DNA from 3 places in the Brevibacillus ginsengisoli genome. Region 1 is predicted to be linked to each of the others. Evidence: riboswitches for the same ligand, from Rfam matches in the RefSeq annotation. Region 1 holds a riboswitch; each other region holds the start of a gene.
What was found. A riboswitch is a leader RNA that binds a small molecule or an ion and turns the genes downstream of it on or off. The one in region 1 is predicted to bind cobalamin.
Positions count from the first base shown of each region.

Region 2: another riboswitch for cobalamin. It lies ahead of nrdI (class Ib ribonucleoside-diphosphate reductase assembly flavoprotein NrdI); the one in region 1 lies ahead of cobO (cob(I)yrinic acid a,c-diamide adenosyltransferase).
Region 3: another riboswitch for cobalamin. It lies ahead of ACQCN2_RS07705 (energy-coupling factor ABC transporter permease); the one in region 1 lies ahead of cobO (cob(I)yrinic acid a,c-diamide adenosyltransferase).

Region 1 is NZ_JBNJQR010000002.1:553,336-557,500, forward strand. Features, by position in the region: gene ACQCN2_RS06165 (HoxN/HupN/NixA family nickel/cobalt transporter) at 1-10, opposite strand, end outside; cobalamin riboswitch at 150-363, opposite strand; gene ACQCN2_RS06170 (histidine phosphatase family protein) at 358-1,008, opposite strand; gene ACQCN2_RS06175 (adenosylcobinamide amidohydrolase) at 1,005-1,742, opposite strand; gene cobO (cob(I)yrinic acid a,c-diamide adenosyltransferase) at 1,784-2,326, opposite strand; cobalamin riboswitch at 2,466-2,666, opposite strand; gene ACQCN2_RS06185 (HAD family hydrolase) at 2,774-3,358, opposite strand; gene ACQCN2_RS06190 (C40 family peptidase) at 3,509-4,048, opposite strand.
Region 2 is NZ_JBNJQR010000001.1:611,706-615,870, forward strand. Features, by position in the region: gene ACQCN2_RS02995 (amino acid permease) at 1-961, shown strand, start outside; gene mscL (large conductance mechanosensitive channel protein MscL) at 1,116-1,562, shown strand; cobalamin riboswitch at 1,723-1,927, shown strand; gene nrdI (class Ib ribonucleoside-diphosphate reductase assembly flavoprotein NrdI) at 2,086-2,445, shown strand; gene nrdE (class 1b ribonucleoside-diphosphate reductase subunit alpha) at 2,432-4,165, shown strand, end outside.
Region 3 is NZ_JBNJQR010000003.1:119,246-123,410, reverse strand. Features, by position in the region: gene ACQCN2_RS07715 (sirohydrochlorin chelatase) at 1-61, opposite strand, end outside; partial or broken gene cobJ (precorrin-3B C(17)-methyltransferase) at 85-1,002, opposite strand; cobalamin riboswitch at 1,156-1,335, opposite strand; cobalamin riboswitch at 1,580-1,763, shown strand; gene ACQCN2_RS07705 (energy-coupling factor ABC transporter permease) at 1,895-2,668, shown strand; gene ACQCN2_RS07700 (energy-coupling factor ABC transporter substrate-binding protein) at 2,661-2,972, shown strand; gene cbiQ (cobalt ECF transporter T component CbiQ) at 2,956-3,726, shown strand; gene ACQCN2_RS07690 (energy-coupling factor ABC transporter ATP-binding protein) at 3,738-4,165, shown strand, end outside.

The DNA.
Region 1 (4,165 bases):
CAATAAACATGAGAGTCCTCCTCGAAAGAAATAAAAAAAGGGCAATTCCAACCGATTCAGTGTGGTTAGAATTGCCCCAAACTTCCCGTCTAAGCGTATGGAAGAATTGCGCAAACGTTCTAACACCCCCCTATATCCTCGTAGGTTGTCATGTGTTATGGACGTAGGCAGGTCTCCTGGCTTATGGGATCCATCAGAACACCTTCCCAGGGATTTACCCCAGTGGCTCTATCGTTCCAATATTGCTTGCGTCATCAGCAAGCTCCCATCACAGTGGCGGGACCGCGCCGGATTTGCACCGGACTTCCCTTTTAAGCTGTGGAATCATTCGATTCTTTCAGCACCTAATTCCGTGTTTTATGAAGTTGTCAAAAGTTGAATCTCTCGTTTATTTATCCATAACTCGACGAATCCGGCATTATGTAGAATTCCTGCATCCTGGCCGAACATTCTCGACAGACGCTTGATGATGCTGCCATGGGTTACGATCAGAATGTGTCCATCCAGATTCGTTTGATTGGATGTCTCTAGAATCCGTTGCAGTCCTCTGGTAATGCGAAGACTGATTTCATCGATGGATTCGAATGGAGGGCGGCTAAGCTCGCTCCTTTGTTGGATGTTCGTTTGTTGACGCTCAATCTGAAAGCTATGAAGGATTTCTTCGAAGTCGTCGATCTGGTACAGCTGTTGAATCTCGTGGACTGTCATTCCTTCCAAGCTCCCAAATGACCGCTCTCGCCAATCAGCACCCTCGATCAACGGGACGTGCAAAAGCTCCTGGCAAATCAAGGCTGATTCCTTTGCCCTCCTCAGCGGACTCGTAATAATTTGCGAGATGGAATAGGGAGCTGCATCAATGAATTTTTGTGCCGTTTCCCTTACCTGGACTCTTCCCAGATCATTCAGAGGGATATCCTGCGTTCCTTGTACTCGCTTCTCTTTGTTCCAATCGGTCTCTCCGTGCCTCATGAGGATTACGCGAATCATCTGGTCATCTCGTCTGTTCACCAGCCATCCATCCTTTGTTCATACATTCCCTCATTTTGAGTTGATACGGCTTCATAAACGGATTGATAAACGAGCCGACCAATCGCATTGCCTAGTGTTGTCGCGGTTCCCGCAAAAGCGTGCTGCCCTGAATAGAGTTCACTTTGACTAGCCGCCAAGACGATCGCATCACTGGTTGTCCCTGTAGCAATCCCTCCATAGCGGTCCGCAATCTGCAACTCTTGTAAAGCCGCGCATTTGGCTTCCGTTGCCGTCATCAATCCATTCAGCATGGCGGAGGGTGTCAAGTTCCCGTCAATCATCACAAAAATATTAATCGTTCCCATCTGATAAGCCGGAAATGTTGGTCTCATTTGACCTGCGCGAGCACTGTTCCCTGTTCCCGCTGTCGCACAAGTCAAGATGCGAAACTGATCCCCTATTTCAGCAAAAAATGCTGCATGTGTCAGCTTCGCCGCAGTTAACAAGCCAACCGAGCTCTCCACTGGATAGCCCCACTTGATGATTTGGCGGCTCATCATTTCTTCAGGAGCTTCACAGTGATAATCCAGTGGAACACTGCCATTGATGAAGTGGGTAGCGTACTCTGTTCCTCCACGCCAGAGAGCGCTGCTTACCGTGAGAAGCGGCTGTTTACTGTAAAGCAACAGATGATCGCCCTTGTAACTGCAAACAAGCTCTGGCCAAATCTCTTGCTGAAAGGATGTTTGTAAGTCTCGAAAAGGCTGCGTCATGCTTCACATCCCCCTTCCTGCCTAAAAGCACGCTGGGCTCATCAGAATTCAATCCCCCGAACGGCAGGAATGCCTTCATCGTAATAATGCTTAATTGGTTTCATCTCCGTTACCAGATCCGCTAACTCAATCACTGCTGGATGTGCGCTGCGACCTGTTATCACCAGATGCAGATTTTTGGGGCGTGTGCGAATCATCTCCACCACATCGTCAAGCGGAAGCACGTCACTTATCGGAAATCGTTCAATAGCCAGCGCGTTATTCAACTCGTCCAGAATGATCACGTCGTATTCACCGCTGGACACCTTTTCACGCGTAAGCTTCCACGCTTGTTGGAGCGCATCCCGATGCTCCTGCGGTGTTTTTGTCCAGGTAAACCCTACGCCAGTCTGGATCATTTCAACACCGAGTCGTTCCAGAGTGTTTTTCTCACCATAGGATCGTTCCGGCGATTTAATGAACTGGATCATTAACACCCGCAGCCCTTGCCCAACCGCCCGCAAGACCAATCCCAAGGAAGCTGTGGTTTTTCCTTTTCCATCACCCGTATACACAAGGCACAAGCCCGGTTGGTTGCGTACCATCGTCTCACTCCTTTTCTTAAACGAGTCCTCTTGAAAATTTCATCGAATAAAAAAACGCTTTGTCCCCCAGTCGGAAACAAAGCGTTAGCAGTACAATTGTTCGGTTACCGCTGACCCTTTCCTTTGACCCGAAGGAAATCTAGTCGTTAACAAACAGGCAGGTCTCCTGGCTCAAGGATCTTTGTTTGACTTCTCCTTCCCGTCAAGAACTGACAGTGGATGGCAGAATGCAGTGAAGACAAACTCCCCTTATACAGTGGCGGGACCGCGTTGGTTTTGCACCAATCTTCCCTTTTAACCTCACCCTTTAGAAGTGAGGACCCGATTGCGTTGGATATAGAGTTGTGGTGTAATAAACCTTGTCTTAATAATAACAGAGAATGGTAAGGATTCAAGCAGAATTGATCATTTAGTCATTTTGGACCAGATTTATCTTTTCACACGTTGCTATTGTTCCTTAAGCATCCTCGTTACGTCTTCGATCCACTTCCCCGCCTCATCAGCCATCAGAGTTTTCCACCCGAGCTGAGCGGCTTGCCGCAAATTCATCTTCTGATCATCAACGAATAAGACGAAATGACGACCATTTAGTCGTTTTTGTGCTTGCGCATAGATAGCAGAATGCGGCTTGAAGTATCCAACCTCACTGGATACCGTGAAACTTTTCACATACTTTGCTATTGGCTTTAATGCTGGAGTAATCCATTCGATCCGGTGGTTGCTTAGAATGTGAATGTCTGATCGTTCACTCCAGTCTGGCAGACGTTCCATGGCTGGTAAAGGTTTCAGCTGTTTGTGCAATAAAGAGCGCGCGTGTTCACGATCAATGGAAGGAAAATGGCGGCAAAGCCAAATCCAGAATTCCTTTTCCGTGACGCTGCCCGACCATAATGCCTTACTCATCTCTTGCTTGTATCTTGATCGTAGTTGCTCATATGGAACATTGGCATGTATCGCAAGCTCCTCCCAGAATGGAGAAAGATTGGTAAGCAGTACCCCGCCAACATCGAGGATTAATTGTGGTCGATCCATCGATTCGTCTCCTCCTCTATGTGAATCCACTTCTTATACTTATCGCTGCTTCAACTCGATTACCCTATCATACTACCACACTTCTTGACCTTGGCGTCCAAACCAAAAACGAGTGATCGTCTGACCGATCACTCGTCTGTAGCTCATTCTCTATCCATTCAATACGCGTCTAGCAGTCACGAAGTGGTCACTCCACCAGCCGCTACCCATGTTGCTAAATCTTACTCCACCCTTCCCAAAAGTATGGAGAACGACATTATTTCCGGCATAGATTCCAACATGTCCAATACGTTTAATCGAGTTAGCTGGATACTTCATCGTAGCTGGGGTAGAGAAGAACACAAGGTCCCCTACTTGCAAATTATCGCGTGAAACATAGGTGCCTTTTGCCGCTTGAGAGCGAGCGCCACCTTTTCCAATATTAACTCCTGCTCCTTCTAAGAAGGCCCAATACGTAAACTCAGAACAGTCCATTGTACTCTTATCCGCACGTGATGAAGCATATTGGTACGGGGTTCCGAGATATTTTTCTCCGGCTTGGATGACTTGTGCGCCTACACCGCTGGTTGATTGAATAGGAGCAGTAGCCGCGGAGCTAGTTGTTGCCGCATAAGCTTGACCACCTATTAATAATGTTGAACACATGATAGCCGCCATAGCGGACTTTACCTTCCACAAGTTCTTGTTCATATTCTTTCATCTCCTCGCTGTGTAGTTCGGTTGTTTGTTCCTCACAAGCAACATGATAGAGATGAAATCTGAGAGACTCCGAAAGGTTTTATAAGAAGTTGATGAGAAAACCGTAAT
Region 2 (4,165 bases), on a different contig from region 1:
CTTAATTGTCTCAATATTTGTTACATTGCTGAATCTTTTCTCAGTAAAAGTTTTCGCCGAGACAGAGTATTGGTTTGCTTCTATCAAGATTGCGGTTATTCTGTTGTTCATCCTGTTTGGATTGGTTGTGTTGCTAGTTCCAATGGGAGGTCATCCCGCGATTGGATTTACGAACTTGACGGCCCATGGCGGATTTTTGCCGAATGGAATTTTCGGAATAGTCCAAGCAATGCTAGTGGTGGTCTTTTCCTATGGTGGAACCGAGATGATTGGCGTCACGTTGGCGGAAGCACAAAATCCCGAGAAGGTTATTCCGAAGGCGGTTCGTGGCACGTTTGTCCGGATCTTATCATTTTATGTGCTTCCATTTTTAGTGATCGTCAGTTTGATCCCGTGGAATGAGGTCAATGCGGCGAAAGAAAGTCCGTTCGTAACGGTTTTTGAGTTGATGGGGATTCCATTTGTGGGCCATTTCATGAACGCGGTTATGCTGACTGCTGTGTTGTCTGCAATGAATACAGGAATGTACGCCGCTTCACGCATGCTCTACACACAAGCGCTTGATGGACGAGCTTGGCGCGGATTCGCTACACTCTCCAGAAGACACGTACCGGTGAACTCGATTTTGGCCAGTACGATTGCTATCTACATTGGCGTTTTGATCTCGTTCTTTGCGGGAAGCGATACATTCGAATATCTCATGGCTTCACTTGGGTATACGATACTCATCATTTGGTTCTTCATCTGTTTGGCTCATTTGAATAGCCGCAAACACAATACACAATTAACCGGATACTACGTCAAATGCTTCCCGTATACCACCTGGGTCGCCATTTTATCGATTGTATCTATATTTATCGGAGTGGTGTATACCACACCAATCTGGGGTACGGTTGCCACGTTGGGGTTGTACACGATCATCAGTTTGAATTACTTCCGAAGACGCAACAAGCGAGCCTAAATAACCGTTTTTTTGCGAAATGACAAGATTATGGAAACAGGCAAAGAAGTTGCAATTCTTGATTATAACGGCAATTGTCTCTATAATTCGAAAGAAGAGAACGAAACGGAACTTTTTTTCGTACTGACAATTTCAACATAGAGGTGATTCTGCCATGTTTAAAGAATTTAAAGAGTTCGCGATAAAAGGGAATGTGATTGATCTAGCGGTCGGTGTTGTGATAGGTGGAGCTTTTGGAAAGATCGTATCTTCGCTGGTAAATGATATGATCATGCCATTAATTGGGCTGCTTTTGGGACGTGTAGATTTCACCAATCTGTTTATTACTTTATCAGGAGGTAGCTATACGACTCTCGCAGAAGCGAAAAAAGCAGGAGCAGCTACTCTAAACTATGGCGTGTTTCTCAATACAGTCCTTGATTTTCTGATTGTCTCGTTTGCGATCTTTCTGTTCATCAAACAGATCAATCGTTTTAAAAGAAAAGAAGAAAGCAAACCGGCAACAACAAAAGATTGCCCTTACTGCTTCTCCAGCATTCCACTGAAGGCGACTCGTTGTGGTCACTGTACCTCCCAGCTCGTAGAATCTGTGCAAGGTTAGGACACATAGCCAAGCGTAACAGCAAGTGTAGGGATAGGAATTGAATAAGGTTGTTGAGATGAAGGCTGTCCTAAGCAAGCTTTTTCAGCTCAACGGCCTTTTTGTTTGCTTTTGACATCTTGACTCATACCATATATTGATGTAAAGTTTGAAATGTTAACTACATATTGAACGAATGGGTGTCTGACTCTAAATAGCATTGGAGTAGACTTAATAGGGAAGCACGGTGCAAATCCGGCGCGGTCCCGCCACTGTAAAAGGGATGTTCCGAGCCAGTATGCCACTGATCTAAAGGATTGGGAAGGCGGAGCGGAGTGGAGTTTTAACCCTTGAGCCAGGAGACCTGCCTGTTTGTTGACACAAAGTTACCTACGGGAGATAGGAAAGTGTTTGTGCGGCTTACTCACTTGGATGAGATAGTCTTCGAGCTGTATGCTATCGCGCATTCGACCTTCTGTTGATCGTCGAATGGGCTTTTTGTTTTTAATAGAGAGAATGGATGGCTAAGGGAGGCTTGGCGCACATGCTAATCGCGTATGATTCCAAAACCGGAAATGTAAAACGGTTCATGTCCAAACTGAATATGAGAAGTGTACCAATCAATTCAGAACTGATAGTGGACGAGCCCTTCATCCTCGTTACCTACACGACGGGTTTCGGACAGGTGCCAGACAGTTCGCAACGTTTTTTAAAGCGGAATGCGAGAATGCTTCGAGGAGTCTCTGCCAGCGGGAATCGGAACTGGGGAGATAATTTCGCGAAAAGCGCGGAAACCATAGCCAATCAGTACCACATACCAGTTATCTCCAAGTTTGAATTGTCTGGAACGAACCAAGATGTGGAGTATTTTGTGAAAGAGGTGCAAGCCATTGCGTCACATTGAATTAAACAACCAACTGATGCAGCGAGGAAGCGACGGTTTTTTTCAACTGGAGAAAGACAAGGAAGCCGTCCGTGTGTTTATGGAGGAAGTAGAGCGTAAAACGATGACCTTCGCTAGTGTGGAAGAGCGAATGGCGTATATGATAGAGAATCACTTTTACGAGAACGTATATGAGAATTACACAGCCGAACAGGTGAACGAAATCTACGGACAAGCTTACTCCGTTCCGTTCGAGTTTGCTTCGTACATGGCAGCGTCCAAATTCTATACCGACTATGCCCTCAAATCAGATGATAAATTGACCTACTTGGAACACTACCAAGATCGTGTAGCCATCGTTGCGCTGACACTGGGTGAGGGAGATTTTGAGAAAGCCAAACGCCTCACGATCTCGATGATGGAACAAAGACTCCAACCCGCTACCCCAACCTTCTTGAATGCCGGGAAGTCCCGCCGAGGTGAGATGGTCTCCTGTTTCCTGCTTGAAATGGACGACTCTCTCAACTCGATCAATTACATTATTAGTACCTGCATGCAGCTCTCCAAAATCGGGGGAGGTGTCGCGGTGAATCTCTCCAAGCTGCGTGGACGTGGAGAACCGATCAAGGGTGTGGAAGGAGCAGCCAAGGGGATCATGCCTGTAATGAAGCTCTTAGAGGATGCCTTCTCCTACGCGGACCAGATGGGACAACGGAAGGGCTCGGGAGCAGCGTATTACAATATTTTTGGCTGGGATCTTCACGAGTTCCTGGATTGCAAGAAGATTAACGCCGATGAGAAAATCCGGATCAAAACCTTGTCCATTGGTCTGATCGTTCCCAACAAGTTCTATGAGCTGGCGCGTGAGAACAAGACGATTCATCTGTTTGCCCCATACACGGTGTTCCGTGAATATGGCGTTCATCTCGATGATATAGATTTGGATCAGATGTATGACGAACTGCTGGCCAATGACCGAGTGAAGAAGAAAGCCGCAGGGAACGCGCGTGACATCATGACCAAGATTGCCATGGTTCAATTGGAGTCTGGCTATCCTTACATCATGAACAAGACCAATGCCAACGAAGCCCATGCGTTAAAAGAGATTGGCTCTATCAAAATGTCCAATCTTTGCACCGAAATCTTTCAGCTGCAAGAGACGTCAACCATCAATAACTATGGCGAAGAGGATGTCATCCGCCGAGATATCAGCTGCAATCTGGCCTCCCTTAACATTACCAATGTGATGGAGCAGAAGAAGATCAAGGAGTCTGTTCATGAAGGTATTGAAGCGTTAACTTCTGTAAGCGACATGACAACCATCGAGAATGCTCCCGGTGTGAGAAAGGCCAACAAGGAATTGCATTCGGTCGGACTTGGCGCGATGAACCTCAACGGCTATCTGGCGAAAAATCGGATCGCGTATGAAAGTGAAGAAGCCAAGGATTTTGCGAGAACCTTCTTTATGATGATGAACTACTATTCAATCGAGAAGAGCATGCGGATTGCGGCTGATCGTAAGGAAACTTTTACTGATTTTGATCGTTCCGAATATGCCAAAGGGACGTATTTTACCAAATACGTAACCAATGACTACAGACCACAAACAGAAAAAGTGAAGATGTTGTTTGAGGGAATTGACATACCATCACCTGAGGATTGGGCTACGCTTCAAAACGACGTGCAACAGCACGGACTCTATCATGCGTACCGTCTGGCGATTGCTCCAACGCAGAGTATC
Region 3 (4,165 bases), on a different contig from region 1:
GAACCCGCTCATTTCCTTCCGGGTCTCGGCTACCATGGGCAACCATTAACAGCGCTTTCACTCTTATTCCTCCCCGTCAAGCTTTCTCTTCGTTTGATAATCCTCCGCTTTTTGCAAGGCTTCGAGCGCGATAGTATAGGTCGGGTCGCTAGCATTACCCGCTTTCCCTTGGTGAAGGGCCCATGGCTCGTTTTCATGCCGCAATCGTTCATGTTTTTTTAATCGTTGTTCGCTTTCCACAAGCGAGTATTTATTTTGATAGCCTCTTGGCGTGATCAGTTTATTCGCGCTCACAAAGGTGGAAGAATTACCGATAATCACAGTGGTTAACATCCCAATCTCATGGTTGAGCATATCGCCCAGGGTGGTTATCGTGATGTCCTGCTGCTCCCGATAGGCGTTTTTCACCAGGCCAACCGGCGTGTCCGGCGATTTGGTACGCAGCAGAATTTTCTGCGCCTCTTCAATCTGTGCGGTTCTGCGTCCACTTTTCGGATTGTACAGGGCAATCACAAAATCAGCATATGCCGCCGCTTCCAACCGTCTGGAGATCACTTCCCAGGGTGTCAGGTGATCACTTAAACTGATCGTGCAAGCGTCGTGCATCAATGGTGCTCCCAAGAGCGACGCACTTGATTGGATGGCAGAAACACCGGGAATGATCTCCACTTGCACGTCTTCATCCTCATCCCCTGACCAACCCTGTTCGATCAATATCTCGTAAGTAAGTCCGGCCATTCCGTATACACCGGCATCACCACTGGAGATAACCGCTACTTTTTTTCCGAGTCGGGCAAGCCTGACTGCCTCCTGCACCCTCGTGACCTCTTCGGACATGCCATTGCTGACCACTTCCTGGGTAGTAATCAGCTCCTCGATCAGCGCGACGTAGGTTTTATAGCCAATGATGCAGTCGCTTTCCTGTATCGCTTCCCTCGCCCTTTCCGTCAAATGCTTAATGCTTCCCGGTCCACATCCAATTACGAGCAACTTGCCGCCCATCAACAACGCCACCCTCCAATAATTTTTCGCCTCTTGACATTTACTGGTAACGAATAAAAAAATCCCTAGCCTTCAAAGGGGCTAAGGATTTGTTCGAGCATAGGAAATCCAAATAAATTGGATGGTATACTACCCATTCTTCCCTCCGAAGAACTAGATAAGAAGTTAAAAGCAGGTTTCCTGGCTCATGCTTCACCCTACTCTCGTCCCTTCCCGGTTTCCCAGTGGGTCAGTACGATTTCGTCAGCAATTACAGTAGCGGGGGCTGCATCGGCTTTTAACCGATTTCCCTTTTAACTCAGCGACCTGAGCACTTTCAACAATTCTCATATTCACTTTTTCCATTCATTTTCCAGGCAATCTCTTGCCGTTGCTCTCAGTTAACCTCAGAAATCCCTGAGAAACAAGTGGACAAATATTGAATTTCTTTACTTGTATCAAAAATGTTGATCCATAAAACATTTTAACTATCGAATATTGAAACTTTTGTGAATCGCACCAATCACCTAATAATATTCACACTTTATGCAATGGACATACCCCTCGGCAAGGGCTATACTGAGGGCGCAAAGAAAAATTACATAGAGCGTAAACAGGTGTTGATGTAGACATCAACATAATAGGGAAGCCGGTTTAATTCCGGCACGGTTCCCGCCACTGTAAATAGAGAGCTCCCTGCATATGTCACTGTCAATGGAGATGGGAAGACGCAGGGAACGATGACTATGAGTCAGGATACCTGCCTGTTTATCCAGCACCAAACCTACGGGATTATAGGTTGTGTCATTGTGCTTTAAGTCCAATTGGCTTTTAACGCTAGGCATTCTAACCCCCCAACGGTTTAGAATGCCTTTTTGCTTATGGAAATCAATCTTTTTAGGAGCTGAACGCGATGAAACGCAAATGGCAAGAATCACTTACAGCTTTGACAGTTTTCGCGCTAACCGGATACTTCTGGATCAATTCTTATGAAACCGCCTATGCCATGCATATATCCGAAGGGTTTTTGCCGCTCAAGTGGGTGATCGTGTGGTGGGCTGTGTATATTCCGTTTCTCATTTTAGGTGTTAGGGCCGTCCGCAAGCGTGTCGAAGAAGCACCGGAAACCAAAATGCTGCTGGGTCTCTCTGCCGCATTTACCTTTGTTCTGTCAGCGCTGAAGCTTCCCTCCGTTACCGGAAGCAGCTCTCATGCTACCGGAACCGGACTGGGTACAGCCTTGTTTGGACCTTTAACCATGAGCCTTGTCGGATTTATCGTCCTTTTATTTCAGGCCTTGCTTCTCGCCCATGGCGGTCTCACTACGCTTGGGGCCAATGCTTTTTCTATGGCTGTTGCCGGACCGATGATCGCTTATGCCATCCTTTGCCTAGCCAAAAAACTTGGAATCTCCTATCGTGTCTCGATCTTTCTGGCTGCTTTTCTCGGAAATATCACCACCTATCTGGTTACCTCGTTTCAATTGGCCCTTGCCTTTCCGGCTGAAACGGGTGGTGTTCTGGCTTCTTTCGCCAAGTTTGCTGGCATTTTCATGATCACCCAGGTGCCGCTTGCCGCCAGTGAAGGCTTGCTCACCGTGGTGGTCATTAACCTTCTATTGAAATACAACCTGCAGGAATTATCGCTCTTGAAATTACCGATCGGAGTGAAAACCAAACATGAATAAGAACTGGATTCTACTCGTTGCCGTTGTCTGTCTGATCGTCATACCGTTCATGTTTCAATCGCATTCAGAATTCTCGGGAACGGATGGACAAGCCACAGAAGTCATTCAGTCCCTGGCGCCTGGTTACCAACCATGGGTCAAGAATATTTGGACGCCTCCAGGCAGTGAAGTGGAAAGTCTGCTGTTCGCTCTGCAAGCAGCGATTGGTGCTGGAGCCCTAGGCTATTTTATCGGAGTGTCCAGAACCAAAAAGCTCTTAAAGATGGACGCCGAGGAGCACAAGAAATATGTTTCTAATCGATAAATATTCCTATACCAATCGGCTGCGGTCGATTCATCCGCTGGAGAAAGCTCTGCTCTCCCTGTCGATGCTCATCATTTCCATGTTCGCCCGGGAAGCTTCCATTAGTATTATGGTTTTTCTGATCGCAAGCATTATCATCCTGTTGGCTAAAATCCCCTGGAGGTTTTATCTGAAACTCTTATGTCTGCCGCTGGCTTTCATCCTGACGGGTCTTGTCACCGTCATTTTTCAGGTAACTACCCAAGCTTCACCTGTGGACGGGGCGATTGGAAGCTGGCAGTTTGCAGGTCTTACGATTTATACGCTCCCCGCAAGTCTGAAAGCGGCATACCAGCTTTTTTTCGTGGCTACAAGCAGTGTCAGCTGTCTGTTCCTGCTCATCTTAACCACACCCTTGGCTGACATTCTTTATCTTTTGAAGAGACTGCATGTATCACCTGTGCTTCTGGAAATTATCGCTTTTTCTTATCGCTTTGTGTTTATTCTGTTCGACACATCACGGATTATTTATCAATCGCAAGCTTCCCGACTTGGCTATTCGACTTTTCGTCAGGGAATCCATTCCTTGGGAGGATTAAGCTTTTCACTCTTTATGAAAAGTATGCAAAAAGCGACAAAAATGCATGAAGCCATCGAGTCACGCGGGGGATACGGCGATTTTACGGCTGGGGAGATCGGCTATGTTTTCTCCGTCAGAAACTGGTTCATGATTTTTGGATTATTGTTTCTCTTAATCTTTCTATATGTAAGGTAAGGAGGATTCCCATGATGGATCCGATTATTTCCACACAAAATATCACCTATTACTATGGGGATCATACCAACGCCTTGAAGGGAGTTACCCTCTCGCTCGCCAAAGGAAGGAAGATTGCTGTTCTTGGCAACAACGGCGCGGGTAAATCCACCTTATTCATGCATCTTAACGGCATTCTCAAGCCAACATCTGGCACTGTATACTTCAAGGGGAAACCCGTCGAATACTCGAAAAAAAGCTTGCAACAGTTGAGAAAAAGCATTGGTCTGGTCTTTCAAAATCCGGATGAACAATTATTTTCTCCCACCGTCTATGATGATGTCGCCTATGGTCCCAAAAATCTGGGTCTCTCCCAGGAAACTGTCGCAGAAGCTGTTCACTGGGCTTTGGAACAAACCGGCACACTGGCAATGCGAGAAAAGGCAATCCACTCGCTCAG